Regions from separate parts of the Caballeronia sp. SL2Y3 genome, predicted to be linked through region 2. Evidence: predicted binding sites of a transcription regulator. Region 2 holds the regulator's gene; the other holds the start of a gene.
The links. Region 2 encodes HrcA, which represses chaperone genes, less so after heat shock. Its sites were predicted from a motif close to TTAGCACTCNNNNNNNNNGAGTGCTAA; they were not measured.
Positions count from the first base shown of each region.

Region 1 (15,233 bases), 180 kb from region 2:
CCGGCGTACATTGGCTTGCGCCCGGCCAATGACGCTGAGTTGCAGAAAGTCGCGAAGGACTTCCGCGTCTACTACGCGAGGGCGGCGGGCAAGACGCCCGGCGACTACACGATGGATCACACCGCCGCGAGCTACGTGTTCGACAAAGACGGCAAGCTGCGGCTTTTCGCCCGCGACGGACAAGGCGTCGAACCCTGGGTCCACGATCTGAAGTTGCTGATCGACTGATCGGCGGGTTCAGAAAGCGGCCTGCGGGCCGCTTTTGCGTTCTGCGTTACGCCTTCGACGGCTGCGGCAGTTTCCATCCCGGCGCCAGACGCGTCGCCTTGAATTCCATGATCTCGTAATGCGCGAGTTGCTGCCGGGCGAACGGATCTTCCGCGATGATCTCGTCGAGCCACGCCCGGTCGATGCCCGACGCGATGATCACGCCGCCGTCGCGGGGAACCTTCGGCCCCGCCATCACGAATACGCCCGCCGCGAAGTAGCGTTCGAGGAAGAGGCGGTGTTCTTCAAGCGCATCGTCGATTTCGGCGAGCGCGCCGGTGTATCGCAGGTTGATCACATACATGTTTATCGCCGTCCGAAAGTGGGTCCCAGGCCCGATTCTAAGCGGACAGTGCGCCGGATATTCACATGAGGAAACTGTATTTCCGCTCGCATCAACGCTGTGCGAACATTCGGCACGCCGGCCCGCCGCTCGCGCCGGAGCCGGCATAAGTTATCCCGCAGTCATTTGCATTTGAAACAGGAAGACCATGCAGCGCAGAAATATGCTCAAAGCCCTGGCGGCCGTCGTGGTGTCGGCCGCGTTCGTCGCGAGTTTCTCGGCACACGCCGACGACAAGATCATCAAGGTCGGCACCATCAGCGGCCCTGACGCTCAAATTTGGCAAGTCGTACAGAAGGTCGCCAAGCGCGAGGGCCTCAACGTGAAGGTGGTCGAGTTCAACGACTACGTTCAGCCGAACGCCGCGCTCGACGCCGGCGATCTCGATGCGAACAGCTTCCAGCATCAGCCGTATCTGGACAGCCAGATCAAGCAGCGCGGCTACAAAATTGTGAGCGCGGGACTCACCTACATCTCGCCGCTCGGCGTCTACTCCAAGAAGCTGAAGTCGCTGAAGGACTTGCCGCAAGGCGCGAAGGTCGCGGTGCCGAACGATCCGTCGAACGAGAATCGCGCGCTGTTGCTTCTGCAAACGCAAGGCGTCATCAAGCTGAAGGCGGGCGCGGGCGCGAACGGCAACAACGCGACGGCCCTCGACGTCGCGGAGAATCCGAAGAAGATCAAGCTCGTCGAACTCGACGCCGCGCAATTGCCGCGCACGCTCGCCGATGTCGACGCCGCCGCCATCAACACGAACTTCGCGCTGGCTGCGGGCCTGCAGCCGACCAAAGATGCGATCGCGCTGGAAGACGTGCATAGCCCGTACGCGAACCTGATCGCGGTGCGCACGAAGGACAAGGATCAGCCGTGGGTGAAGAAGCTGGTCGCCGCGTACCAGTCCGACGACGTGCGCCAGTTCCTGAAGAGCGAGTTCAAAGGCTCGGTCGTGCCTTCGTTCTGAGCGACGGCAATCTGAAGTACGAAAACGGCGTCTCCCAAGACGCCGTTTTCATTTGCGACGTTTAGTCGGCGTAAATGCGCCGCAACTCGCGCTCCCAGACGAGGCTTGCGTCCACGCCCTGTTGCGCCTTGAATCCGGTGCGCATGAAAAGCCCGCACAAATCTTCGCGCGCTTGATCGAGCCGGCACACGACGCTTTCGTAGCCCGCGCCCTGAGCGAAGTTCGTACACGCGGCGACGAGCTGTCCGCCCAGCCCCCGACGGCGCGCGCCCGGCTCCACGAACAACAACTCGATGCACGCCTGGCCGTCCGACGCGGCGGTCAGCAACGCAGCGCCGACGCGCGCGTCGCCTTCCTGTTCCGCGACCCAGCACGCGATACGCGGCGTGTCCGCCTGCATGGCGCCGAGAAAGCGCGACACGACCTTTGCCGCGTGAGCCTCGTAGGCGAGACTCGCGCGGTCGGAAACGTCGAGGTGCGCGTGACGTTCGATCATCCAACCGAAGTCGCCGCAGCGGGGGCTGCGCAAGCGCGTGGGCGCTGCGTGCGAAGCCGGCGACAAGAGCCGCTCGATGTCCGCCATGGCCAGCGACAACTGCTCGATCTCGCCCGGCGCGAGCGAATTCAATAGCGACGCCGTTTCGGAAGAGACGTGCAGATCGAGTTCATCCACCTTGGCTTTCGCTTCGGGCGTCATGGTCAGAAGATGCGCGCGGGCGTCGGCTTCGTTCTTCCGGCGCACGACGAGACCCAGCTTCTGGAAATTGGTGATGAGACGGCTGAGATATCCGGTATCCAGCCCGAGGTTGCGCGCCAGATCCGCTGCCGTGTGCGCGCGTTCGTGCGCAAGCTCGTGAAGAATGCGCACTTCCGTCAACGAAAAATGACTCTTATGTAGCCGCTCGTGAAAAGCGCCTGCGTGACGCGCGTAAAACCGGTTGAAGCGCCGCACGGCCTCGACAGCCCGACTCCGATCAAAACATCCCATTGTGCGTTTGCTCTCTCAAAAATATGTGTTTCTATTTGAATTAGTTGCGATTCCGAACTAATGGACGCATTGTGCCAAAGAAAGCACGCTCGTGCGAATACGAAAATGCCCGAATTTATGGACCTGTTTGGCAGTGGACGGCGACTGGTTCCATTGACCTCGGTATCCGGGTAAGTCCCGATAGCGGCCCTGTTGCGAAACCACCGTCTAAACAAGTTGTAACTTATTGATTAGAGACGGCATTTGACTTCCGTCACAAGCCTTTCGACACGCGTTGACTGGTATTATGTTGGTTATATAATGGGCTCCACCTAAAGCCGCGTGAGGCTCTTTCATGAGAGGAAGTTGGAAGAATCTCACTCCGGATGAAAGCAGCGATACGCCGCTTTATCTCCAGCTTGCCTCGCGCCTGGCTTCAGCCATTCACGCGGGCACGTGGTCGGCGGGAGAGGCGCTGCCTTCGGAGCGCACGTTGGCGGAGGGCGTTGGCGTATCGCGTATCACGGCGCGCAAGGCCATCGCGTTGCTCGTCGAGCAAGGGCTGATCAAGCGGGTGCGCGGCGCGGGCAATTTCATCACGCCGCGCGTGGAAGATCCGTTGTCCAGATTAACCGGCTTCACGCGCAAGATGGAACAGCGCGGTTTCCTGCCCGATTCGGTGTGGCTCGGCCGCGGACTGAGGCCCGCGAATCGCGACGAGACCGTTCATCTGGGTCTGTCGCCCGGCGCGCTCGTTGCGAGTCTCAGGAGATTGCGGCGGGCGGATGGCATCGTGATGGCGGTCGAGCATTCCACACTGCCGGCGTGGCTGGTGCCGGACCCGTTGCTGATCGGCGCGTCGCTGTACCGGTACCTGGAGGAGCGCGGTCAGGCAGTGGTGCGCGCGTTGCAGCATTTTCGGGCGGTGAACGCGAGCGCCGAAGTCGCCCGGCTGATGGCCGTGGCGCCCGGCGCCGCGCTGCTCGTGATCACGCGCATCGGCTATTCGGCGCAACGGCGGGCGATCGAACTGACGGACACCTATTGCCGCGACGACTACTACGACTTCGTCGCGGAACTGCATCGATGAGCGCGGGTGCAGCTCGGCCGGCGTCATCAGGCATTGAAAGAAGAGAGCAAGAAAGAGAACGAGAGGACCAAAAGAAGCCGTTCGCCGGCCGCGCACCGAAGCATCCGCGCGGACCAGCGTGCTCGCAGCACGGCGCGAACCGCACCTGAACCTCCTACGCATTGCGTACTTCCAGAGAACTTCATGCTGAAAGGGAACATACTGACGAACGACGGCTGGATTCACGGCACCGTGCGTTTCGAGAACGGCCGCGTGACGGCGCTCGAAGGCCACATAGCCGATCCGACGTCGAATGACGCGCCGTACATCCTGCCGGGCTTCATCGACCTGCACGTGCACGGCGGCGGCGGCCGCGACATCATGGAAGGCGGCGACGCGGCCGATACCGTCGCGCGCCAGCACGCACAACACGGCACGACGAGCCTGCTCGCCACGACGATGACCGCGCCGCGCGACGAACTGATGCAGGTCGTCGCCGGCCTCGGCGAACAAGCGAAGCGCCGCGCGCCGAGCGGTGCGCGCGTGCTCGGCGTGCATCTCGAAGGGCCGTACATCAATCCGGGCAAGCTCGGCGCGCAGCCGGACGCCGCCGCGGTCGCCGTGCGCGACGAAGTGCTCAAGTACCTCGACCTCGCGCCCATTCGCGTCGTGACCATCGCGCCGGAGATCTCGGGTCATCTCGAAATCATCGCCGACATGGCCGCGCGCGGCGTGCGCGTGCAACTCGGTCATTCGCTCGGCACCTACGACGACGCCGTCAACGCGCTGAAGCACGGCGCGCGCGGCTTCACGCATCTCTTCAACGCCATGTCGCCGCTGCATCATCGCGATCCCGGCATGGTCGGCGCGGCGCTCGCGCATGCGGAGTACGCCGAACTGATTCCCGACCTGCTGCACGTTCACCCCGGCGCAATCCGCGCCGCCATGCGCGCCATTCCGCGACTCTACGTCGTGACCGACAGCACGTCGGCGGCGGGCATGCCGGACGGCGAATACCGCCTCGGCAGCCAGCACGTCACCAAGTGCATGGGCGGCGTGCGTCTCGCGGACGGCACGCTCGCAGGCAGCACGCTGACCATGGATCAGGCGCTGCGCAATCTCGTCTCGCTGGGCATTCCGCTCGCGGACGTTTCGAATCGCTTGTCGCGCTATCCCGCCGACTATCTCGGACTCGAAGACCGCGGCCGCATCGCGCGCGGCGCATGGGCCGACATGGTCGTGCTCGACCGGGACTTCGCGCTGACCGCCACTTATGTCGAAGGAGAATCGATTGTCGAACATGCTCACTGAGGCGCTGGAGTCCGCGGATGTCGTCGCGGCCCAACTCGCCGATACCTCGCGCATCGAGGCGCTCGCCGTGAAGCTCGCGGAGCAGCCGCGTCACGTTGCGTTGACCGTCGCTCGCGGCAGCTCGGACCACGCCGCGAGCTATTTCGCCAGCCTGACGATGAGCCGCATCGGCGTGCCGGTCGCGTCGCTGCCGATGTCCGTCGCCACGTTGCAGCAAGCGCCGCTGCGCGTGTCCGGCCAGCTTGCCGTCGCGTTTTCGCAGTCGGGCAAGAGCCCGGATCTCGTCGGCACCATGCAGGCGCTGCGCGAAGCCGGCGCATTCACCGTCGCGGCCGTCAACGTCGCCGGATCGCCGCTGGAGCACGCCTGCGAATACTATCTGCCGCTCTTAGCCGGACCGGAGCTTTCGGTTGCAGCGACGAAAAGCTATATCGCGATGCTGTCGCTCTCGGCCATCGTGATCGCGCACGTTCAGCGCGACGCCGAACTGCTGAACGCGCTGAAGTCGCTGCCGGATGCGCTGCGCGCGGCGGGCAAGCTCGACTGGACGCGCGCCGTGGATGAACTGAAGGGCGTCGACCGCATGATCGTCGTCGGGCGCGGCCTCGGGCTCGCCATTGCGCAGGAAGCGGCGCTCAAGCTGAAGGAAACCTCCGGCATTCAGGCCGAAGCGTTTTCGAGCGCGGAAGTGCGACATGGTCCGATGGAAATCATCGACCGCGACTATCCGCTGCTCGTGTTCGCGCCGCGCGGGCCGGAGCAGGCGGGTCTCATCCAGTTGGCCGCTGACATGCGCGCGCGGGGCGCACGCGTGCTGCTCGCAGCACCCGACGACGTGCCCGGCGCCGAATTGCCGCTCGTCGCCACCGACCACCCGGCGCTCGATCCGATCGCCGCGATCCTTTCGTTCTACGTGATGGCCGCGGGTCTTGCCGCCGCGCGCGGGCGCAACCCCGACGCGCCGCGCCACCTGAACAAGGTCACCGAAACCCATTGAGTGAGATAGACGATGCGCCGTGCCGAGGAGTCCGTGTTGAACCATTCCACCGATAACCCGAGCGATATCGTTCTGCTCGCTCCGTTTACCGGTCCCGTCGTGCCGCTCGCCGACGTGCCCGACCCCGTGTTCGCCGAGGGGATGTTCGGCGACGGCATCGGCATCGATCCGCTCGATAACGTGCTTCTCGCGCCGTGCGACGGCACCGTGACGCATCTCGCGCGCACGCATCACGCGGTCACGCTGCGCACGGCAGCGGGCGCGGAGATTCTCGTGCATATCGGCATCGACACGGTCGAGCTGGGCGGCGAGGGCTTCGCGCCGATGGTCGAACAAGGCGCGACGGTGCGCGCGGGCCAGCCGCTCATCGAGTTCAACGCGGATTTCGTCGCGCAGCACGCGCCGAGTCTCGTCTCGGTGATCGCAATCGCCAACGGCGACGCGTTCGAGGTCGCAGAGCGCGCCGGCCGTGGCGTGCTGAAGGCGGGCGCGCGCATGCTCGTGCTGCGCGCGAAGGACGGCGCGGCGGCGCACGTGGCGCGTTCGTCGTCCAACGTGATGACCGAAGCGCGGCGCACCGTCACGCTGGCCCACGCGGGCGGCCTGCACGCACGGCCGGCGGCGCGGGCGCGCGAGGCGGCGCGCGGTCTGGACGCCAAGGTGGAAGTGCGCTTCGAAGGCCGCAAGGCGCCGGTCGAAAGCGTGGTCGGCCTGCTCGGGCTGGGCGCGGGCGAGGGCGCGACCATCGAACTCGTCGGCATGGGCGCGCAGGCGCAAGAAGCAGTGGATGCCGTCGCCACCGAATTGCTGCGCGCGGCGCAAGGCGAAGTCGAAGAGACGCCCGCGCGTGAGAAGTCGCCCGCGCCGGTCGCGGCGGTTCGCGCGTCCGCCGGGCCGCTGCCGCCGAACACGCTCGCGGGCGTGTGCGCGGCGCCGGGCATCGCGGTCGGCAAGCTGGTGCGCTGGGACGATCAGGAGATCGTGCCGCCGGAACAGGCGAGCGGTCCGTCGGCGGCGGAGAGCCGCGCGCTGGATAAGGCCATCGCGCAGGTCGATGCCGACCTCGAAGTCACCGTGCGCACCGCGTCCCAGCGCGGCGCGGTCGGCGAAGCGGGCATTTTCGCGGTGCATCGCGTGTTGCTGGAAGACCCGACGCTGGTCGATGCCGCCCGCGATCTCATCAGCCTCGGCAAGAGCGCGGGCTTCGCGTGGCGCGAGGCGATCCGCGCGCAGATCGCGCTGCTCAACAACGTGAACGACGCGCTGCTCGCCGAACGCGCCGCCGACCTGCGCGACATCGAAAAGCGCGTGCTGCGCGCGCTCGGCCTCACGAACACGGCGGCGCGCGCGCTGCCGGACGAAGCCGTGCTCGCGGCCGTCGAATTCACGCCGTCGGATCTGGCGTCGATTGACCGCACGCGCGTCACGGCGCTCGTGATGTCGCGTGGCGGCGCGACCTCGCATGCGGCGATCATCGCGCGGCAGATCGGCATTCCGGCGCTCGTCGCCATCGGCGATGCGCTGCACGGGATTGCCGAAGACGCGCAAGTGGTCGTGGACGCGTCGGCGGGCCGCCTCGAATATGCGCCGAGCGCGCTGGATGTCGAACGGGCGCGGCACGAGCGCGAGCGTCTTGCGGGCGTGCGCGAGGCGAACCGCAAGATGTCGCAGCAGGCGGCAGCGACGCGCGACGGCCGTCATGTCGAAATCGCGGCGAACATCGCCACGCTCGACGACGCCAAGGCCGCGGTCGAAAACGGCGCGGACGCCGTGGGCCTCTTGCGCACCGAACTGCTTTTTATCCATCGCCAGGCTGCGCCGACGGTCGCGGAACACGCGTCGAGCTATCAGGAAATCGTCGATGCATTGGCCGGCCGCACCGCGATCATCCGCACGTTGGATGTCGGCGCCGACAAGGAAGTGGACTATCTGACGCTGCCGCCCGAAGAGAATCCGGCGCTCGGCTTGCGCGGCATCCGGCTCGCGCAAGTGCGCCCCGATCTGCTCGACGACCAGTTGCGCGGCCTGCTCGCCGTCAAGCCGGCGGGCGCGGTGCGCATTCTCCTGCCGATGGTCACCGATGCCGGCGAACTGCAGCGCCTGCGTGCGCGCATCAACGAACTGGCGCGCGAAGCCGGGCGCACGGAGCCGGTGGCAGTGGGCGTGATGATCGAGGTGCCGTCGGCGGCGATGCTGGCCGATCAACTCGCGAAATACGCGGATTTCTTCTCGATCGGCACGAACGATCTCACGCAATACACGCTCGCGATGGACCGCTGCCAGCCCGATCTCGCCGCGCAGTCCGACGGCCTGCATCCGGCCGTGCTGCGGCTCATCAAGACGACAGTGCAGGGCGCGGAAAAGCACGGCAAATGGGTCGGCGTATGCGGCGCGCTCGGCGGCGATCCGCTCGCGGTGCCGCTGCTCGTGGGCCTTGGCGTGACGGAATTGTCGGTCGATCCGTCCGCGGTGCCGGGCATCAAGGCGCGCGTGCGCAATCTCGATTACCAGCTTTGCCGTCAGCGCGCGGAAGACGTGCTCGCGCTCGAATCGGCGCAGGCAGTAAGAGCGGCCAGCCGCGAAATCTGGCCGCAGGACTAAACGCTTGATGCTTCTTTCCTAGCCACAACCCGAGCAGCAACGACAAGACCTATATCTTTTGGAGAACCCCCGATGGACGCTAACCCGTTTGCAAAGATGCAGCGCCTAGGCCGCGCCCTGATGCTGCCGATTGCCGTTTTACCGGTGGCCGGCCTGCTGTTGCGTCTAGGCCAGCCCGATGTCTTCAACATCAAGATGATCGCCGACGCGGGCGACGCCATCTTCTCGAACCTGCCGCTTCTGTTCGCAATCGGCGTGGCGGTGGGCTTCGCGAAGGACAACAACGGCACGGCGGGTCTCGCCGGCGCGATCGGCTATCTGATCGAAACGGCCGTGATGAAGGACATCAACGACAAGCTCAACATGGGCGTGCTGTCGGGGATCATCGCCGGTATGCTCGCGGGGTACATGTACAACCGCTTCAAGGACATCAAGCTGCCCGAATATCTGGCGTTCTTCGGCGGCAAGCGGTTCGTGCCGATCGTGACAGGCGTCACGTGTCTGTTCATCGGCATCGTGCTGGGCTTCGTCTGGCAGCCGGTGCAGTCCGGCATCGACACGGCCGGCAACTGGCTGACGACGGCCGGCGCGCTCGGCACGTTCGTGTTCGGCGTGCTGAACCGTATCCTGCTCGCGACGGGTCTGCATCACATCATCAACTCGCTCGCGTGGTTCGTGTTCGGGTCGTTCACGCCGCCCGGCGGCGGCGCGGTGGTGCACGGCGACCTGCATCGCTTCTTCGCGGGAGACCAAACGGCGGGCGGCTTCATGACCGGCTTTTCCCGATCATGATGTTCGGCTTGCCGGCGGCGTGTCTCGCGATGTTCCACGAAGCACCGAAGGAGCGCCGCGCGGTGGTCGGCGGCCTGCTGTTCTCGATGGCGCTGACCGCGTTCCTCACGGGCGTGACCGAGCCGATCGAATACAGCTTCATGTTCCTCGCGCCGGTGCTCTACGGCATCCACGCGGTGCTGACGGGCCTGTCGCTCGCCATTTGCTCGGCGCTCGGCATTCACCTCGGCTTCACGTTCTCGGCGGGCGCGATCGACTACGTGCTGAACTACGGCCTGTCGCAGCGCGGCTGGCTGGCGATTCCGATCGGCCTCGTGTACGGCATCGTGTATTACGGCCTGTTCCGCTTCTTCATCCGCAAGTTCAACATGGCGACGCCGGGCCGCGAGCCGGCCACCACCGACGCGCAAACCGATGCCACGCCGGTCGGCGGCTATGTGCCGGGCGACGTCGCGCCGGCAGCGGCGAGCACGCGCGCCACGAAGTACATCGCGGCGCTGGGCGGCGCGTCGAACCTGACGCTCGTCGATGCCTGCACGACGCGCCTGCGTCTGTCGGTGGTGGACACGGACGCTGTGTCGGAACCGCAATTGAAGACCATCGGCGCGCGTGGCGTGCTGAAGCGCGGCAAGACGAACGTGCAGGTCATCATCGGACCGGAAGCGGACCTGATCGCCGATGAAATTCGCGGCGAACTCGAACACTCGTCGACGCGCGGCGCGACGCCGGCTTCGTCGGCTCCGGCGCATGCAGTTGCGACGGCAGGCGTAACCGATCAGACCGCTGGCCCGCTTGATCCGGACCCGCTGCGCTGGCTCGCGGTGTTCGGCGGCGCGACCAACGTCGTTTCGCTCGATGCGGTGGCGCAAACGCGCCTGCGCGTGGTCGTGCGCGATCCGTCGTCGGTGGATCGTCAGCGTCTGTCGCAACTGGATGTCGCGTGGGTGTCGGCGGACACGTTCCACATTGTCGTCGGCTCGGCAGCGCAGCGGTACGCGGCGCAGATGGCCGCGCGTCTCGCGGGCAACGGTGGCGGCGCAGCGCCCATGCCGGCCTGATGCGGTAAGCGGTTAGTCGTAGAAGCGGCGCCTTCGGGCGCCGTTTTTGTTTTCAACGCGCTGCGCACGCAAACAAAAACCCCGCTGTCTTTCGACAGCGGGGTTCGAACACGCTTGGCTTCCGTTCTGCCGCGGCGTTACGCGTAGTCGTGCAGCGCGGTGCGCATCTTCTTCATGGCGCTCGCCTCGATTTGGCGAATGCGCTCCGCCGACACGCCGAACTCGTCGGCCAGTTCGTGCAGCGTCTTGCCGCCCGATCCGTCGTCCTGCACGTCCAGCCAGCGCGCCTTGATGATGCGGCGGCTGCGCTCGTCGAGCGATTCCAGCGCCGTCGAAAGGCCGTCGCTTTGCAGCTTGTCGAACTGGCGCGCGGCGATCACGTTTGTCGGCTCGTTGTGCGAGTCCGCGAGATAGGCGATCGGCGCAAACGCTTCTTCGCCGTCTTCCACTTGTCCTTCCAGCGCGACGTCGCCGCCCGAAAGGCGCGTTTCCATCTCCGCGACCTCTTCGCGCTTGACGTTCAACTCGCTTGCGAGGCCGTTGATCTCGTCCGGCGTGAACGCTGCGTGGCCGGTCTTATGGCTGCGCAGGTTGAAGAACAGCTTGCGCTGCGCCTTGGTCGTCGCGACTTTCACCATGCGCCAGTTACGCAGGATGTACTCGTGGATCTCCGCCTTGATCCAGTGCATGGCGTACGACACGAGGCGCACGTTTTGCTCCGGATCGAAGCGCTTCACCGCCTTCATCAGACCGATGTTGCCTTCCTGAATCAGGTCTGCGTGCGGCAGGCCGTAGCCCAGATAGTTGCGGGCAATCGACACGACGAGACGCAGGTGCGACAGCACGAGCTGCCGCGCGGCGTTCAGGTTGCCGTGCTCGCGAAATTCGGTGGCGTACTGACGTTCCTCTGCCGGCGACAGCATCGGAATACGGTTCACTGCTTGTATGTAGGAATCGATGTTGCCGATCTGACCGGTCAGCATCGACGACTGTGCGTACGTCAGCGCGCCTGCCGAAGATGCCTTGGCAGGTGCCGAGCCTACAACATTCGGAAGGGTCATCGCATTGGTCACGCTCATAAGCTCCTTGTCAACAATTGCCTGTAGCCGCAACGGCGGCAGCAGGCCAGTCACGATATTAGCACTCCGTCCAACTGAGTGCTAAGTGTTAGAGGGAAACGACGTGTGGGAGTTCCCACGAAACTATTGATTTTGTGGGTTTGATAGGTTTCCGGCTCCAGCGATTGCGCTGAACTTACCGAAGGCGAAGCGTTAGATCGAACTTATTACCGTGTAGGAGCATTAGCGCAACGGATTATTCAATCAAAGCGGCGAGATACGCTGGATTGTGCAAATATGTGTCAGCCGAAATACAATGCGCCGACCACCGCTCGGCGGGACGTAACACTACCCATACATGGGGCGCTCATGCAGAAAAACAAGGTTCTCTGGCGCAGCTTGTTGTCTCACGGCGCCATCGCGGTTTCACTCGCCCTTGCATCGGCGGCAGCGCATGCCGACCGGTTCGGACTTCAGATAGCGGGCGGCGTCGCCAACCATGACTTCAAGAAAGCCGATGTCGGCATTGTCTGGGACCCGAACCTGACGTGGTGGGAAATCGGCGGTTTCCACTTCACGCTGCTCGGCGAGGGACACGTCGCGTACTGGCACACGAAGGAAAGCAACTCGGTGAATCCGAACGTCTGGGAGTTCGGCGTGACACCGGTTCTGCGTTTCGTGAAAAGCTCGGGCTACATCCGGCCGTTCGTGGAGGCGGGCATCGGCGTCCGGCTGCTCTCGCACGCCCGGATCACGGAAGACTACACGCTCTCCAGCGGCTTCCAGTTCGCCGATATGGTCGGCGTGGGCGCCATCTTCGGCGAGAAGCAGAACTATCAGGCCGGCTTTCGCTTCCAGCATCTCTCGAACGCGAGTATCAAAGAGCCGAATCCTGGTATAAATTTCAGCCAGCTATATCTGCAATACAACTTCTGAAGGGGCGCCGGCGCATCGGTTCCCCGGCGCAAGGGGAACCGACAGATGCCGGCAAAAACCTTTGAGGCCATCCGCGGCCTGGAGCGCGACCGCTTTCGGGCGATGGTCGAGGGCGACGGCGCCGCGCTCGAAGCGCTGCTGGCCGAGAACGTCAGCTATGTCCACACCAACGGCAAGCGCGAGACGAAGCGTCAGTTCATCGACGCGATCACGGCCGGGCGCCGCCGCTATCGTCAGATCGAGATCCAGACGCAGGACGTCGTCTTAGCCGGTCCCGAGACTTGCCTGGTGTCGGGCCGCGCGCTGGTCGAAATGGAAGCGAAGAACGGCGCGCTGCTTTTTCCCATCGCCTATACGGCGATTCACGTGCAAACCGGCGGCCAGTGGCAACTGCTCGCGCTTCAGGCGACGCGCGTGGCGCTGGAATAGCGCGCCGCCGGCCAGGCTGTCAGGCTTCCACCGCCTCGTCCTCGCGCACCTTCCGCGCGATTCCCTTCGAGCGATTCACCGCGCTCACGACCGCATCGACGACCGCGAGCGCCGGATTCGCGTGCACCGCGACGCCGAAGCGCATGGATTCGTCGGCGACGCGGCAGCCCACGAAGACGGCGGTTTCGCCGTTCGCCGTGACCGTCGATTCGAACCAGCTCACGCTCGCGCCGACGTCCAGACTCGCGGCGACCGCCTGTGCGTAATCTTCCTCGCTTGCAGCGCTCGAAGCCGACGGCACCGCAATGTTTCGCCCGAAGACGGAAACCGCCGCCGCATCCACGCGCAATACCGGCCCGCCGGCGTCGAAATACTCGCGCCTGAAGAGCGCGCAGATGGCGTCGCCGCTGATCTCCTCGCCCGATTCGTCCGCCACCGCCTGCACCGCATGACTGAACTCGATCTGCACGCGGCGCGGCGGCGTGAAGCCGAGGCCGCGTTCGAGCAGATAGGTCGCGCCGCCTTTGCCCGACTGGCTGTTCACGCGAATCACGGCGTCGTAGCTGCGGCCGAGATCGGCGGGATCGATCGGCAAATAGGGCACTTCCCACGGCGTGCCGGGCACGCGCTGCGCGAATCCTTTGCGGATCGCGTCCTGATGTGAGCCGGAAAACGCGGTGAACACGAGGTCGCCCGCGTACGGATGGCGCGGATGCACCGGAAGCTGATTGCAGCGTTCGACCACGCGCCGCACCGCGTCGATGTCCGAGAAGTCCAGGCCGGGATCGATGCCCTGCGTGTACAGATTGAGCGCGAGCGTGACGAGATCGACGTTGCCGGTGCGCTCGCCGTTGCCGAAGAGGCAGCCTTCGACGCGATCCGCGCCCGCGAGCAGCGCAAGTTCCGCCGCCGCGACCGCCGTGCCGCGATCATTGTGCGGATGCACCGAGAGCACGATGCTGTCGCGAAAGCCCATGTTGCGGTCCATCCATTCGACCTGATCGGCGAACACGTTGGGCGTGGCGGATTCGACCGTCGCCGGCAGATTGACGATCATCTTGTGGTCCGGCGTCGGACGCCAGATTTGCGCCACGGCATCGCACACTTCGCGCGCGAACGACAGCTCCGTCATGCTGAAAGTCTCGGGCGAATACTGGTAGATCCAGTGCGTGCCCGGCCGCGCCGCCGCGCATTCCTTGATGATGCGCGTGCCCTCGACGGCCAGCGCCTTCACTTCGTCCTTCGACTGATTGAACACAATGCGCCGAAACGACGGCGCAATCGCGTTGTAGAGATGCACGATGACCTTGCTCGCGCCCTCGACCGCTTCGAACGTGCGCTCGATCAGTTCGCGGCGCGATTGCACGAGCACTTCGATGGTGACGTCGTCGGGAATGCGCTTTTCGTCGATCAGCTTGCGCACGAAGTCGAAATCGGTCTGCGACGCCGACGGGAATCCCACCTCGATTTCCTTGAAACCCGTTGCCACCAGCATCTCGAAGAATTCGAGCTTCGCTGCAATGCTCATCGGCTCGATCAGCGACTGATTGCCGTCGCGCAGATCGGTGCTCATCCAGATGGGCGCCTTCTCGATCGTGCGATTCGGCCAGCGGCGGCCATGCAGACGGACTTGCGGGAACGGGCGGTATTTCTCGGCGGGGTTCGGCATCATGATCGTCGATCTCTTTCAGCAGCGTAGCGCCTGCGAGAGCGGCCGACGCCGGCGGCTGGCCGGGTGCGGCGCGATGCACATGAAGCACGTGAAGCAGAACCGCGCGCACGATCCCATTGCGCACCGGCGACGGTGACGCCTGCGACCAACGTGAACGTGCGCGAAGCAGCGTGCATGTGACCCTCGCGTTTTCGATTCGCGGGATGCGCGAACGAAAAACTGACGACTACTAGGTGGTAAGGAAGGAACTGCGGGAACGGCTGGCGGGAACGTGCGCCTGGCGACGCGCGCCGCTACGTCTGGCGACTTACGCTAGACGTAGCGATAGGGGCCGCGCTAGGCGGCCCGAAATAATTCGGAGGGAGAAGAATTGGGTGAAACGCATTGGCCTACTTTAAACCAGCGTTGAAGAAGGTGTCAAATGCGGATTTTCCGATTGCGGTGCCTATACCGGCCGGCGCACGACATCCGCGATCAGCTCCACCTGACGCGCGATGGCGGGCGGCACCGGCACGTCGCCCCGCATCACGTCTTCGATCCAGCGGGCGGTAGTGGCGGCATCGAGCGATTCGGGCAGTTCGACGGCGGGCGCGTCCGCTTGCGAACGCTCGGGCGCGACGAGCGTCTCGGCGTGGCCGTCGTGGAACCAGTCGATCTGCACCTGGCGGCGCGTGTCCGCGACCGCCTCGCCTTCGGTGCCGCGCGCGAGCAGCGCGCCGCCTTGCGCGGCGTCCGGGTGTTCGGTGAACAGCGCGGTGAGGCTGTCGCGATA
Region 1 is NZ_CP084260.1:201,137-216,369, forward strand. Features, by position in the region: gene LDZ26_RS00990 (SCO family protein) at 1-228, shown strand, start outside; gene LDZ26_RS00995 (YciI family protein) at 275-571, opposite strand; gene LDZ26_RS01000 (MetQ/NlpA family ABC transporter substrate-binding protein) at 759-1,571, shown strand; gene LDZ26_RS01005 (bifunctional helix-turn-helix transcriptional regulator/GNAT family N-acetyltransferase) at 1,633-2,439, opposite strand; gene LDZ26_RS01010 (GntR family transcriptional regulator) at 2,894-3,628, shown strand; gene nagA (N-acetylglucosamine-6-phosphate deacetylase) at 3,812-4,918, shown strand; gene LDZ26_RS01020 (SIS domain-containing protein) at 4,908-5,915, shown strand; gene ptsP (phosphoenolpyruvate--protein phosphotransferase) at 5,928-8,516, shown strand; partial or broken gene nagE (N-acetylglucosamine-specific PTS transporter subunit IIBC) at 8,589-10,366, shown strand; gene rpoH (RNA polymerase sigma factor RpoH) at 10,504-11,439, opposite strand; gene LDZ26_RS01045 (acyloxyacyl hydrolase) at 11,794-12,360, shown strand; gene LDZ26_RS01050 (nuclear transport factor 2 family protein) at 12,406-12,789, shown strand; gene leuA (2-isopropylmalate synthase) at 12,809-14,461, opposite strand; gene ybiB (DNA-binding protein YbiB) at 14,907-15,233, opposite strand, start outside.
Region 1: rpoH (RNA polymerase sigma factor RpoH) is a predicted target of HrcA. The motif match lies at 11,504-11,530, and genes of this name have one in related genera.

Region 2 (15,233 bases):
TGTTTGCGCGTCGTCGCGGTTATTTCGATACCGCCGAGCATCCGCGCCACTTCCTCGATGCGCTTTGCCTTGTCGAGCGGCGTCACGGTGCTGACGGTGCCGCCCGCATCGTCGGACGACTTCGCCACCTGAAAATGCTGATCCCCGCGCGCGGCCACTTGCGGCAAGTGCGTGACGCACAGCACCTGACGGTCGCGCCCGAGTTGATGCAGGAGCCGCCCGACGACTTCCGCGACGCCGCCGCCGATGCCCGTGTCCACTTCGTCGAAAATGAGCGTCGGCGTCGGGCTCGCGGTACTCGCGATGACGGCGAGCGCGAGGCTGATACGCGCCAGTTCGCCGCCCGACGCGACCTTCGCGAGCGGCCGCAACGCGACGCCCGCGTGACCGGCAACGCGGAACTCGATCTGCTCCAGCCCATTCGCGCCGCCTTCCGCAAGCGGCACGAGCGCGACTTCGAAGCTGCCGCCCGCCATCGACAATTCCTGCATGCCTTCGGTGACCGCTTTCGAGAGCGACTTCGCGGCCTTCGCGCGCGCCTTCGAAAGCACGTTCGCTTCGGCGAGATACGCGTCTTTCGCTTTCGCGGCGGCGGCGTTCAGCGCGTCGAGATCGGCGGCGGCGTCGAGTTCGGCAAGCTGACGGCGGCGCGTTTCGTGTTCTTCCGGCAGCGCTTCGGGCTGAAGGCGGAACTTGCGCGCCGTCGAATGAAGCTGATCCATGCGCTTTTCGACTTGCGCGAGCCGGTCCGGGTCGAGCTCCAGCCGCTGCGCATAGTGCGACAGCGAGTAGGCCGCCTCCTGCAACTGGATTTCGGCCGGTTCGAGTGAAGCGAGCACGTCGTTGAGCGCCGGGTCGATGTCGGCGAGAGAGCGCAGCTTCGAAATGATGGCGCCGAGCTGGGAGATCATCGCGTCATCGGATTCGGACAGCGCGCCGAGCGCGTTCTGCACGCCGTCGATCAGACTCGCCGAGTGCGACAGCCGATGATGCTCCGCGCTCACTTCCTCCCATTCGCCGGACTGGGGCGCGAGCTTGTCGAACTCGCTGAGTTGCCAGGCGAGGCGTTCGCGCTCCAGTTGCAGTTCGCGGTCGCGGCTTTGCGCGGCATCGACGGCCTGCTGCGCTTCGCGCCAGGCCCGCCACGCGCGATTCACGGCGGCGGCCGTATCGACCAGGCCGGCGTGCGTGTCGAACAGCTCGCGCTGCGCGTCGGGACGCATCAATAATTGATGCGCGTGCTGGCCGTGGATATCCACGAGCATTTCGCCGACTTCGCGCAATTGCGTGAGCGTCGCCGGCGTGCCGTTGATGAATGCGCGCGAGCGGCCGCTCGAATCGATCACGCGGCGCAGCATCACCGAGTCGCCGTCCTGCGAGAGCGCGTGCTCGTCGAGCCAGCGAACCACTTGCGGGTGCGTGCCGAACTCGGCGGTGATGTCCGCGCGCGGCTCGCCGGTGCGCACGACGCTCGCATCGGCGCGGGCGCCGAGCGTGAGGGCGAGGGCGTCGATCAGAATCGACTTGCCCGCGCCGGTTTCACCCGAAAAAACCGTGAAGCCCGAATCGAATTCGATGTCGAGCGCGGCGACGATGACGAAGTCTCGAATGGAGAGATGACGGAGCATGGACGCTTCGGGAAGGGTTCGGCAAAGATGTGCGGTCAGACAGACGAGTCCTGCGAAGGATGCTCGTTCCAGTGCAGTTTCTTGCGCAGCGTGGCGTACGTGCTGTAGCCGACCGGATGCAGCACCGGCACGGTATGCCGGGAGCGCCGCACCTCGATGGCGTCGTTCAGTTCGACGGCGGTGAACGACTGCATGTCGAAGTTCACGTTCACGTCGCGCCCGCCGATGATCTGAATGGTGACCTTCGAGTCGTCCGGCAGCACGATCGGACGGTTCGAAAGCGAGTGCGGGGCGATCGGCACGAGCACGAAGCCTTGCAGCTGCGGATGCAGAATCGGCCCGGCGGAAGACAGCGCGTACGCCGTGGAGCCGGTCGGCGTCGCGACGATCAGCCCGTCGGAGCGCTGGTTGTACATGAAGTGGCCGTCCACCGACACGCGCAGTTCCGCCATGCCCGAGAAGCCGCTGCGATTCACGACCACGTCGTTGAACGCGAGCGCGTGGTAGATGGGCTTGTCGTTGCGCACGATGCGCGCTTCCAGCAGGCTGCGCTCTTCGCGCTCGAACTGCCCGGCGAGCATTTGCGGCACGCGTTCGTGCATTTCCTTGAGCGGGATGTCGGTGATGAAGCCGAGCCGCCCGTGATTCACGCCGATGAGCGGCGTTCTGTACGGCGCAAGCTGACGGCCCACGCCGAGCATGGTGCCGTCGCCGCCGAGAACGACGGCCACATCCGCACGCGCGCCGATCTCCGCGATGGACAGCGCGGGATAGTCGGTCACGCCGACATCCTTCGCGGTGCCGGCTTCGAACACCACGTCGAAGCCCTGGTTCGCAATGTGCTCCGCGAGCGATCGCAGCGGCGCCTCGATGCCGGGCGTGTTGGTTCGCCCGACCAGGGCGACCGTCTTGAATTGGCCAATTTCCATGCCGGCATTACACCATAGGTCGAAGGCGAAAAGAACCGGAGCCGCGCGGTCTCTGACGCGTCCGGTTTGTCGCTAGAATGGAGCGGACATTGAACGATCGGCGCGCCGCCGAACGCACCGCGAAGCGGCGCGAGCCCGCGGCGGCAGCCGTCGCCGCGCTTTGACACGTTGCGTTAAAATTTGCCCATGCTAGACCCACGTGCACAAACCCTCCTGAAAACGTTGATCGAGCGTTACATCGCCGAAGGTCAGCCGGTCGGTTCGCGCACGTTATCACGGCACTCCGGCCTCGAACTGAGTCCCGCCACCATCCGCAACGTGATGTCGGACCTCGAGGACTTGGGCCTCGTCGCCAGTCCGCATACGTCGGCGGGGCGCATTCCCACGCCGCGCGGCTACCGCCTGTTCGTCGACACCATGCTCACGGTCGAAGCCCCGCAGGACGAGGCGATGACCACGGCCGTCAAGACGCGCCTGCAAGGCCAGGAGCCGCAGAAGATCGTCGCGGCGGCGGCGAGCGTGTTGTCCAGTCTGTCCTCGTTTGCAGGCGTGATCCTCACGCCGCGCCGCAGCCACATGTTCAAGCAGATCGAGTTCATGCGGCTGTCGGACAAGCGCATTCTGCTCATCATCGTGACGCCGGAAGGCGACGTGCAGAACCGCATGATGGCCACGCAGCGCGACTACTCGCCCTCGCAACTCACGGAAGCCTCCAATTACATCAACGCGCATTTCGCGGGCCTGTCCTTCGACGAAGTGCGCCGCCGGCTGCGCGAGGAAATCGACCAGTTGCGCGGCGACATGACCACGCTGATGCAAGCGGCGGTCGTCGCGAGCACGGCCGAGACCGATCCCGGCGAGACCGTGCTGATTTCCGGCGAGCGCAACCTGCTCGAAGTCGCGGACCTTTCGTCCGACATGGCGCGGCTGCGCAAACTCTTCGACCTCTTCGACCAAAAGACGAGCCTCCTGCAATTGCTGGATGTATCGAGTCACGCGCAGGGCGTGCAGATTTTCATCGGCGGGGAATCGAATCTCGTGCCGATCGAGGAGATGAGCGTCGTGACCGCGCCGTACGAAGTGAACGGCAAGATCGTCGGCACGCTCGGCGTGATCGGCCCGACCCGCATGGCCTACAACCGCGTGATTCCCATTGTCGATATCACGGCGCGCCTGCTGTCGATGTCGCTCAGCCAGCAATAGCCAGCAATAGCGCGCCTTTGCGGTCATCTTGCCGCGCCGTCGAACGCGCCGCCACTAGGCCGTTCGGCCGATGCAGCGTGCTGGAACGCGCCGCTATAATGGCCGTCACCTTTCGATGACTTTCGGCCGCCTTGCCCTATGCGTTTCGACCTCGAGTTGCCCTCGCAGCCCAGCGCCTCGCATCGCGTCGCGGTGCTGCTGATCAATCTCGGCACGCCGGACGCGCCCACGCCGCGAGCGGTGCGCAAATATCTCGCGCAGTTTCTGAGCGATCCGCGCGTCGTCGAAATTCCCGCGTTCATCTGGCAAATCATTCTGCGCGGCATCATACTGCCGTTTCGCGGGCGCGCATCGGCGAAAAAATACGCGCAGGTGTGGATGCCCGAAGGCTCGCCGTTGCGCGTCTATACGGAGCGGCAGGTCGAAGGCTTGCGGCGGCTTTTTGCGGCGAACGACTATCACGTCATCGTCGATTACGCGATGCGCTACGGCACGCCGGGCATCGGCGCCATGCTCAATCAGCTGAAGCTGGAAGGCGCCGATCGCATTCTGCTCGTGCCGATGTATCCGCAGTATTCGTCGTCGACCACGGCCACCGCTTTCGACGACGCCTTTACCGCGCTCAAGCGCGTGCGCAATCAGCCGGAGATCCGCACCATTCGCCATTACGCGGACCATCCCGCGTATATCGCGGCGCTCGCCGAGCAGGTGCGTGACTACTGGCGGCTGCACGGCCAGCCGGACTTCGCCTCGGGCGACAAGCTCGTGCTGAGTTTTCACGGCGTGCCGAAGCGGACCATGGACCTCGGCGACCCGTACCACGACCAATGCCAGTTGACCGGCTCGCTGCTCGCCTCCGCGCTGGGGCTCACGCCCGTGGAATGCCGCGTGACGTTCCAGTCGCGCTTCGGCCGCGCGGAGTGGCTGCAGCCGTACACCGCGCCGACGCTCGCGGAACTGGGCGCGGCCGGCGTGAAGCGCGTGGACGTGTTCTGCCCCGGCTTCACGGCGGACTGCCTGGAAACGATCGAGGAAATCGGCATCGAAGTGCGCGACGAGTTTCTGCAGGCGGGCGGCAAGGAGTTCCATCGCATTGCCTGCCTGAACGCGTCGCCGGCGTGGATCAAGGCGCTAGGCGAGATCGCGGCACAACATCTGCAAGGATGGCCTGTACAGGCCACGCAACCGGTGACGGTGGCGGCCTGAAACCGCTCATCGCACGAGAATCACCATGAATTACAAGATCACGACGGAACCGGGCGCGCGCCTGCGCATCGACAAATGGCTGTGGGCCGCGCGTTTCTTCAAGACGCGCTCGCTCGCGAGCGACGCAGTGGAGAAAGGCCGCGTGAGGATCGGCGGCGCGAACGTGAAGCCGTCGAAGGACGTGCGTGTGGGCGATATCGTCGAGATCGATATCGAGCGGATCGTGTGGCAGGTGCAGGTGCTGGGCCTCTGCGACGTGCGCGGGCCCGCGCCGGTGGCGCAGACGCTCTATGCCGAGACGGACGAAGGCCGGACCAAGCGGCTGGCGGAAGCGGAACGGCGCAAGACGTTTCGTGAGCCGGCAGCCGGCATGCAGGGCAGGCCGACGAAGCGCGACCGCCGCATCATCGACAGATTTTCAGGTTCGGATTGAAGAATTCTTCGACCGTCGCGTGAACGCCGCCGTACTCGGTGGTGCGCGCGGTCAGGGCGCCGGACATGCAGATGGTCGTGGTCCCCGCGACGAGTACCAGGGCGACCACCGCGATGGCAAAGGTCAGTTTCATGGTACCCCCGGAAACGGGAACGGCGGCTGGACGACCGCGCGAGAATCAGGAAATTGGCGACGCGCAAGCGGTTTGAAGCAATCGTAGGATTAGGGTTAACGTGCGTCCTGCGGTGCTTGATCGAAGTGTAGGTGAGCCGCTGCATTCCCTCAATCTCAATTTACGCGATGCGGCAAAACGTCCGTTACCGCTTATTGCGCGCACGGCCGTACTGGCACACTGACGTTCAATTTTGATCTGACAAAGCCTTGAAAACTTTTCCGCTGCCCCAATTTCGGCAGCTAGCGCGAGGAAGCGCGCCGGCCGTCGATGGCCGGCGGCATTCCCGATCCATCCAATCACGGTAATGACACTCAGCGACATGGAAAACACGCAAGAGAATTCAGCGAGCCAGAACCCCACGCCCGCCGACGAAAACGCGCGCCAGGCCGCCGACTCCAATCAGGCAGCAACGCAGGCCGCCTCGGCAGACGGCACTGCCGCGCCGGAAGCCGCCGCGAACAGCACGAACGCCACCGAAACTGCACTGGCCGAAGCGCAAGCCCGCGTGGCCGCGCTGCAGGAAGAGTTCCTGCGGGCGAAGGCGGAAACGGAGAACGTACGCCGCCGCGGCCAGGAAGATGTGGCGAAGGCGCACAAGTTCGCCATCGAAAACTTCGCCGAAAATCTGCTGCCGGTGCTCGACAGCCTCGAAGCCGCGCTCGCGGACCAGTCCACGGATCTCGCCAAGGTGCGCGAAGGCGTCGAACTGACGCTGCGCCAGTTGACGGGCGCGCTGGAAAAGGGCCGCGTCGTCGCGCTGAATCCGGTCGGCGAGAAGTTCGACCCGCATCGTCATCAGGCCATCTCCATGGTGCCGGCGGATCAGGAGCCGAACACCATCGTTGCAGTGCTGCAGAAGGGCTACATCATCGCCGACCGCGTGCTGCGTCCGGCGCTCGTCACCGTCGCTGCGCCGAAGTAAGCCCGCGAGGTTCGCGATCATGGCCAACGTGCCCGTCGATTCGACCGCTTTCTCCGTCTTCGAGATGCAGGAACTGGACGCCGCCGGCTTCGACGCCGGGCTGGCGTCGGCGGGCGACGAACTGGCCGTCGTGTTCTTCTGGGGCCTCGACTGCTTCAACTGCGAGATCGCGAAAAAAGCGATGCTCGCCCAGCCCGACGCCATTCGCGCGCTCGGACTGAAGTGGTTTCACAGCAATGTGTACGAGCATCGCGAGCTAGGCCGCCGGTTCATGTTGCACGGCGTGCCGACGTGGTTCTTCTTTCACCGCGGCAAGCGGCTCGGCCGCGCAACCGGCTGGCACGGTCTCGCGCAGTTCGAGGCGGCGGTCGCGGCGGCGCGCGAGAAAATCCGCGCGGCGGCAGCAAAGGAATGACGCGAGCCGGAGCGCAAAAAGTTATAGACCGCATTGCATTCAGGGTCTTGAAAACGAAACCGGCGCTCTTATCTTGCGTATAGGTATGAATTTTGGGCGTTCGGCCCGTTGAATCGGCCGCAAAAGCCGGCGTTCCCCGGCCGCAGCGCCAAAGCGATCAAAGCTAGGAGAGTATAAAAATGGGCAAAATCATCGGCATCGACCTCGGCACCACGAACTCGTGCGTGGCGCTGATGGAAGGCAATCAGGTCAAGGTCATCGAGAACTCGGAAGGCGCGCGCACCACGCCGTCGATCATCGCGTATATGGATGACAACGAGATCCTCGTCGGCGCGCCTGCCAAGCGTCAGTCGGTCACGAATCCGCGCAACACGCTGTACGCAGTCAAGCGCCTGATCGGCCGCCGCTTCGAAGAGAAGGAAGTGCAGAAGGACATCGGCCTGATGCCCTACAAGATCGTCAAGGCCGACAACGGCGACGCATGGGTCGAAGCGCACGGCCAGAAGCTCGCGCCGCCGCAAATCTCGGCGGAAGTGCTGCGCAAGATGAAGAAGACCGCTGAAGACTACCTCGGCGAGCCGGTGACGGAAGCCGTCATCACGGTTCCGGCGTACTTCAACGACAGCCAGCGTCAGGCAACCAAGGACGCGGGCCGCATCGCCGGTCTGGAAGTCAAGCGCATCATCAACGAACCGACGGCAGCCGCGCTCGCGTTCGGCCTCGACAAGGCTGAAAAGGGCGACCGCAAGATCGCCGTGTTCGACCTGGGCGGCGGCACGTTCGACATCTCGATCATCGAAATCGCGGATGTGGACGGCGAAATGCAGTTCGAAGTGCTCTCCACGAACGGCGACACGTTCCTGGGCGGCGAAGACTTCGACCAGCGCATCATCGATTACATCATCGGCGAGTTCAAGAAGGAGCAGGGCGTCGATCTGTCGAAGGACGTGCTCGCGCTGCAACGCCTGAAGGAAGCCGCTGAGAAGGCGAAGATCGAACTGTCGTCCACGGCGCAGACCGAAATCAACCTGCCGTACATCACGGCGGACGCGTCCGGTCCGAAGCACTTGAACCTGAAGATCACCCGCGCGAAGCTCGAAGCGCTCGTGGAAGACCTGATCGAGCGCACGATCGAACCGTGCCGCATCGCCATCAAGGATGCTGGCGTGAAGGTCGGTGAAATCGACGACGTGATTCTCGTCGGCGGCATGACGCGCATGCCGAAGGTGCAGGAAAAGGTGAAGGAGTTCTTCGGCAAGGAACCGCGCCGTGACGTGAACCCGGACGAAGCCGTGGCCGTGGGCGCCGCGATTCAAGGTCAGGTTCTGTCGGGCGACCGCAAGGACGTGCTGCTGCTCGACGTGACTCCGCTCTCGCTCGGCATCGAGACGCTCGGCGGCGTGATGACGAAGATGATCAACAAGAACACCACGATCCCGACGAAGCACTCGCAGGTGTATTCGACGGCGGACGACAACCAGAGCGCCGTGACGATCAAGGTGTTCCAGGGCGAGCGCGAAATGGCCGCAGGCAACAAGCTGCTCGGCGAGTTCAACCTCGAAGGCATTCCGCCCGCACCGCGCGGCGTGCCGCAGATCGAAGTGACCTTCGATATCGACGCGAACGGCATTCTGCACGTCGGCGCGAAGGACAAGGCGACCGGCAAGGAAAACAAGATCACCATCAAGGCGAACTCGGGTCTGACGGATGCCGAAATCGACAAGATGGTGAAGGACGCCGAAGCCAACGCCGAAGAAGATCACAAGCTGCGCGAGCTGGCCGATGCCCGCAACCAGGGCGACGCGCTGGTCCACAGCACGAAGAAGGCGGTTGCCGAGTACGGCGACAAGGTCGAGGCTTCGGAGAAGGAAAAGATCGAAGCCGCGCTGAAGGACCTCGAAGAGGCGCTGAAGAACACGTCGAGCGACAAGGCGACGATCGAAGCGAAGATCGAGGCGCTGGCTACGGCATCGCAGAAGCTCGGCGAAAAGATGTACGCGGACATGCAGGCGCAGCAAGGCGCGGCGGGTGCGGCTGCCGGTGCGGCCGGCGCGGAAGCGGCATCGGCTGGCGCGAGCCAGCAGCATGACGATGTCGTCGACGCCGACTTCAAAGAAGTGAAGAAGGACTAAGCCGCAGAGCGCGTGGATGGCAACGTTCACGCGCTCGCGGTCTTTTCGCGGGCAGTTTCGCGCGAAGAAGACGGCGGCAGGACGCGTTGAGCGTCTGACGTGAAACGCGCCTGGCGAGCCGAACGGCTCGACCGGGCACATTGTTTTTTTGGGGCGTCTTGCTGAAGGCGGGTTCTTGCAGCGAGGCGTCAGAGGTTACGCGCGGGCCGTTTGGTCCGAAGCATTCGAGAGGAACCGTCGCGGTCACTCCGCGGCGGCATGGAACCGACATGGCGAAACGGGATTACTACGACGTTCTGGGCGTTGCGAAGAACGCGAGCGACGACGAGATCAAGAAGGCGTATCGCAAGCTCGCGATGAAGTATCACCCTGACCGCAACCCGGACAACAAGAAGGCGGAAGAGAACTTCAAGGAGGCGAAGGAAGCCTACGAGATGCTCTCCGACCAGCAAAAGCGCGCCGCGTACGATCAGTACGGTCACGCGGGCGTCGATCCGAACATGGCGGGCGCGGGCGCGCAAGGCTTCGGCGGCTTTGCCGATGCGTTCGGCGATATCTTCGGCGACATCTTCGGGCAGGCCGCGGGCGGTGCTGCGCGCGGCGGCCGCGGCGGTCCGCAGGTGTATCGCGGCGCGGACTTGCGCTACAGCATGGAGATCACGCTGGAGCAGGCCGCGCACGGTTACGACACGCAGATCCGCGTGCCGAGCTGGGTCAACTGCAACGTCTGCCACGGCTCGGGCGCGAAGCCCGGCACGAAGCCGGAAACCTGCCCGACGTGTCATGGCCAGGGCCAGGTTCGGATGTCGCAGGGCTTCTTCAGCATCCAGCAGACGTGCCCGAAGTGTCACGGCAGCGGCACCTACGTTCCCGACCCGTGCGGCAACTGCCACGGCGCGGGCAAGGTGAAGGAAACGAAGACGCTGGAAGTGAAGATTCCGGCGGGCATCGACGACGGCATGCGCATCCGTTCCGCTGGCAACGGCGAGCCGGGCATCAACGGCGGACCGAGCGGCGACTTGTACGTGGAAATCCACATCAAGCAGCACCCGGTGTTCGAGCGCGACGGCGACGACCTGCATTGCCAGATGCCGATTCCGTTCACCACGGCGGCGCTGGGCGGCGAGATCGAAGTGCCGACGCTCGCGGGACGCGCGAGCTTCACCGTGCCCGAAGGCACGCAGTCGGGCAAGACGTTCCGCCTGCGCGGCAAGGGCATCAAGGGCTTGCGTTCGAGCATCGCGGGCGATCTCTACGTGCACGTGCAGGTGGAAACGCCGGTTAAGCTCACCGATCAGCAGCGCGATCTGCTGAAGCAATTCGAGAAGTCGCTGACGGAAGGCGGCGCGCGGCATAGCCCGCAGAGCAAAAGCTGGTTCGACCGGGTGAAGAGCTTCTTCGACTGATGCAGTCGATACGAGCATTGCCATGAAGATCGAAGCACGCAGCGCGGTGTTCGCGCTGCTCGACGATTGCGACGCGACCGCCGAAAGGCGGTCGAGTCGTTTGTACGCGGACTTTTCGCACGAGCATGTGTGCGAGGACGGGCGCGAACTCGATGCGGTCTGCGCCGCCGTCGAACGCGATCTGACAAGCGGACTGCATGCAGTCGTCGTCGCGGATTACGAGTTCGGGCGCAACCTTCAGTTCGGCAGCATCGGGCGCGGCGGCGATCACGCGCTGCGCGTGCTCATGTTCCGCTCGTGCGCGCTGCTGTCACGCGATGAGGCGAGCGAATGGCTGGCGTCGCAGGATGCGGAAAGCGCCGAGCCTTCGGTCGCGGGCGTGGGCGGCATCCAGCCGAGCATCACGCGCGACGAATTCGACCGCGCGATTGCTGCCATCAAGCAGGCGCTGGAAGAAGGCGAGTCGTATCAGGTCAACTACACGTTCCGGCTGAATTTCGATGTTTTCGGTTCGCCGCTCGCGCTGTATCGACGGCTGCGGGAGCGGCAGCCCGTCAGGTACGGCGCTTTCATCGCGTTGCCGGATGGGCGCGCGGTCGTGTCGTGCTCGCCGGAGCTTTTCGTCGAGAAGCATGGCGACGTGCTGCGCGCAAAGCCGATGAAAGGCACCGCGCCGCGCGACTCGGACCCCGCCGTGCTGCGCTGCGATCCGAAGAATCGCGCGGAGAACGTGATGATCGTCGACTTGCTGCGCAACGACCTCTCGCGTGTCGCGACGACGGGCTCCGTGCATGTGCCGGCGCTTTTTTCCGTGGAGCCGTACGCGTCGGTCTGGCAGATGACTTCGACCGTCGAGGCGCGCGTGGCGCCCGACACGTCGTTCGCCGCGATCGTGCGGGCGCTGTTTCCGTGCGGATCGATTACCGGCGCGCCGAAGTACCGCACGATGCAACTCATCGATCAGATCGAAAGCACGCCGCGCGGGCTTTATACCGGCGCAATCGGCTGGCTCGATAGGAGCGGCGATTTCTGCCTCTCCGTCGCCATCCGTACGCTGGTGATCGACGCGGACCAGCAGCGCGGCTTGCTTGGCATCGGCGCGGGCATCGTGCTGGATAGCATCGCCGAGAGCGAGTACGAGGAGTGTCTTCTGAAGGCGCGCTTCCTGACCGGCGCGGACCCTGGCTTCGAACTCTTCGAGACGACGTACGCCACGCGGGACGAAGGCGTGCGCCACTACTCGCGTCACGTTGCGCGACTCGAAGCGAGCGCAGCGTATTTGGGCTTCCCCTTCGACAAGCGCGCTCTGAATGCCCAAGTCGCGCAGCAATGCGCGAGCTTCGAAGCGGGCAAGCCGTATCGCTTGCGCATCGTGCTCGACAAGAGCGGACGCCTCGCGCTGACGAGTGCGCCGCTTGCGCCATTGTCGTCGGATACGGTGGATGTGCTGCTCGCCGCGGACCGAGGCTTCGCGCCGCAATCATCCGCCGATGTATTGCTTCGCCACAAAACGACGCGCCGCGCCGACTACGACCGCGCGTGGAAAGCCGCCGAAGTCGAAGGCGCGTTCGACGTGCTGTTCACGAACGAGCGCGGCGAACTGACCGAAGGCGGCCGTTCGAGCGTGTTCGTGAAGCTGGACGGAAAGTGGTGGACGCCGCCCTTAAGCGCAGGCGTGTTGCCGGGCGTCATGCGGGCGGTGCTGATGGACGAACTCGGCGCGTCGGAACGCACGCTGACCGTGCGAGACATCGACCGCGCCGAAGGTTTGCTTCTCAGCAATGCGCTGCGCGGCGCGGTCGAGGCAAGGCTCAAACGCTAAAGCCGATCACCACTCCGCGACGCTGCCATCCGCGTGACGCCACACCGGATTGCGCCAGCGGTGCCCGACCTTCGCCATCTCGCGCACCTTCTCCTCGTTGACTTCGATGCCGAGTCCCGGCCCTTGCGGGATCGACACCATCCCGTCGTCGTACTTGAAGACTTCGGGATTCTTGATGTAGTCGAGCAGATCGTTGCCCGTGTTGTAGTGAATGCCGAGACTCTGTTCCTGAATGAACGCGTTGTAGCTGACGGCATCGATTTGCAGACACGTGGCGAGCGCAATCGGGCCGAGCGGGCAATGCAGCGCGAGCGCGACATCGTACGCTTCCGCCATCGACGCGATCTTGCGGCACTCCGTCAGCCCGCCCGCGTGCGACGCGTCCGGCTGAATGATATCGACATAGCCGCCCGCGAGAATGTGCTTGAAGTCCCAGCGCGAATACAGCCGCTCACCGAGCGCAATCGGCGTGCTCGTCTGATTGACGATATCGCGCAGTGCCTCGACGTTCTCAGAGAGCACCGGCTCCTCGATGAACATCAGCTTGAACGGATCGAGTTCTCTCGCCAGCACCTTCGCCATCGGCTTGTGCACGCGGCCATGGAAGTCCACGCCGATGCCGACGTTCGGGCCGACCGCCTCGCGCACGGCCCGAACGTTGTCGATCACGCCTTGCACCTTGTCGAACGTGTCGATCATCTGCAATTCTTCGGAGCCGTTCATCTTCACGGCCTTGAAGCCGCGTTCGACGACCGCGCGCGCGTTGTTCGCGACATCGCTCGGACGATCGCCGCCGATCCACGAATACACCTTGATCTTGTCGCGGACCTGGCCGCCGAGCAGCGCGTGAATCGGCACGCCGTGATGCTTGCCGAGAATGTCCCACAGCGCCTGATCGACGCCCGCGATCGCGCTCATGCCGATCGGGCCGCCGCGATAGAAGCCCGCGCGATACATCACTTGCCACAAGTCTTCGATATGGCGCGGGTCCTTGCCGATCAGATAGTCCGCGAGTTCGTCGACGGCGGCGGCCACCGTGTGCGCGCGGCCTTCGACGACGGGCTCGCCCCAGCCGGTGATGCCTTCGTCGGTTTCGATCTTGAGGAAGCACCAGCGCGGCGGAACGATGAAGGTTTCGAGTTTCGTGATTTTCATGTGAGCGTCTCCTGCAAGGGTCTCCATAGTAGCAAAAAGCGGCGCGTCTGGTCGTATTAATAGTACTATTGGCGGCAGAGCGCTTTGGGCGTCGCAGGTGTTCGAGCATAATCACGCCCGAATCAACGAGACCGACTAGGAGCGAATCATTCACCGCGATTTGCATGGCCGCGTGGCGCACGAACTGGGCATGGCTATTCTGCGGGGCGACTTCCCGCCCGGCTCGCCGTTGCCTCGCGAGGCGGATCTGATTGAACGCTTCGGCGTGAGCCGCACCGTGCTGCGCGAGGCGCTGCGCACGCTCACATCGAAAGGGCTCGTCGAATCGCGGCCGAAGGTGGGCACGCGGGTGCGCCCGAAGGACGCGTGGAATCTGCTCGACGCCGACATGCTCGACTGGTACTCGCGGGTCGCGCCGCCCATGCTCTTTGCGCTGAAGCTCCAGGAAATGCGCGAGATGATCGAGCCGTATGCGGCCGCGCTCGCCGCCGGCAATCACGAGCCGAGCACGCTGGAACGGCTGGAACGCGCGCATCGCGCGATGACGGAAGCGCGCAACGTCGACGAATGGGTGCGCGCCGACCTCGACTTTCACTTATGCGTGCTGGCCGCTTGCAGCAACGAGTTGCTGGTGCCGCTTGGCGCGTTGATCGCCCGCACGCTCGAAGGCCAGTTGCGCCTGAATGCGAAGCGCGCCGACGTCTTCAACGCGTCGCTGGCCGAACATACGGCGGTGTTCGATGCCATCGCCGCTCGCGACGCCGCCGCCGCTCGGCGCGCGATGGCCGATCTGCTCGGCGTGACACGCGACCGTATCGAAGGCTGACGGCAGGCGAAAAAAAACGCGCGGCGACGAGAATCGCAGCGCGCTTGCTTTGTCGCTGAATCAGCGATCAGGAATGCTTTTCGATCAGCTCGACCTTGTAGCCGTCCGGATCTTCCACGAACGCGATCACCGTCTTGCCGCCCTTCACGGGACCGGCTTCGCGCGTGACCTTGCCGCCCGCTTCGCGGATGCGGTCGCACGCCTCGGCCGCGTTATTCACTTCGAGCGCGATATGGCCGTAAGCCGTGCCCATCTCGTACTTTTCGACGCCCCAGTTGTACGTCAGTTCGAGCACGCTGTTCTCGCTCTCGTCGCCGTAGCCGACGAACGCGAGCGTGTACTTGTATTCCGGGTTCTCGCTCTGGCGCAGCACTTTCATGCCGAGAATACGCGTATAGAAATCGATGGAACGCTGCAGGTCGCCGACGCGCAGCATCGTGTGGAGGAGTCGCATGGTGGGGGTCCTGTTGTATGAACGGCGGCGCAAAGCCGCGATTGCGGGGTATGCGAAATTGTACCGTTCGCCCAGAACGCGTGCTTACAGCGTCGGCAGCAGGTCCGGCGGATGGTGCTTCAACGTATGCCGCGCCTCGCGGAACTCCGGAAAGATGGATTCGACGGTGCGCCAGAAACGCGGGCTGTGGTTCATCTCGCGCAAGTGCGCAAGCTCGTGCGCGACCACGTAATCGATGATCCACACCGGAAAGTGAATGAGCCGCCAGTTCAGGCGAATCTTGCCGTCGCTCGAACAACTGCCCCAGCGGGTCGCCGCCGACGACAACGCGTACGCGCGAAATTCGACGCCCAGCTTCTGCGCATACACCGCGAGCCGCTCGCCGAAGATGCGCTTGGCTTCGCTTTGCAGCCAGTTCTGCACGCGGTCCTTGATCTGCTGCGCGTCGGCGAGCGCGGGCAGGGCGAGCGCCAGCACGTTGGTCTCGGCATCGAAGGAAAGCGCGCTCGCGGCCGCGTTCAGCGACA
Region 2 is NZ_CP084260.1:383,462-398,694, forward strand. Features, by position in the region: gene recN (DNA repair protein RecN) at 1-1,628, opposite strand, end outside; gene LDZ26_RS01850 (NAD kinase) at 1,664-2,557, opposite strand; gene hrcA (heat-inducible transcriptional repressor HrcA) at 2,744-3,760, shown strand; gene hemH (ferrochelatase) at 3,899-4,966, shown strand; gene LDZ26_RS01865 (RNA-binding S4 domain-containing protein) at 4,992-5,399, shown strand; gene LDZ26_RS01870 (hypothetical protein) at 5,371-5,532, opposite strand; gene grpE (nucleotide exchange factor GrpE) at 5,894-6,496, shown strand; gene LDZ26_RS01880 (thioredoxin family protein) at 6,516-6,911, shown strand; gene dnaK (molecular chaperone DnaK) at 7,091-9,043, shown strand; gene dnaJ (molecular chaperone DnaJ) at 9,313-10,449, shown strand; gene pabB (aminodeoxychorismate synthase component I) at 10,472-12,271, shown strand; gene dgoD (galactonate dehydratase) at 12,278-13,426, opposite strand; gene LDZ26_RS01905 (FadR/GntR family transcriptional regulator) at 13,572-14,252, shown strand; gene gloA (lactoylglutathione lyase) at 14,320-14,706, opposite strand; gene LDZ26_RS01915 (M48 family metallopeptidase) at 14,791-15,233, opposite strand, start outside.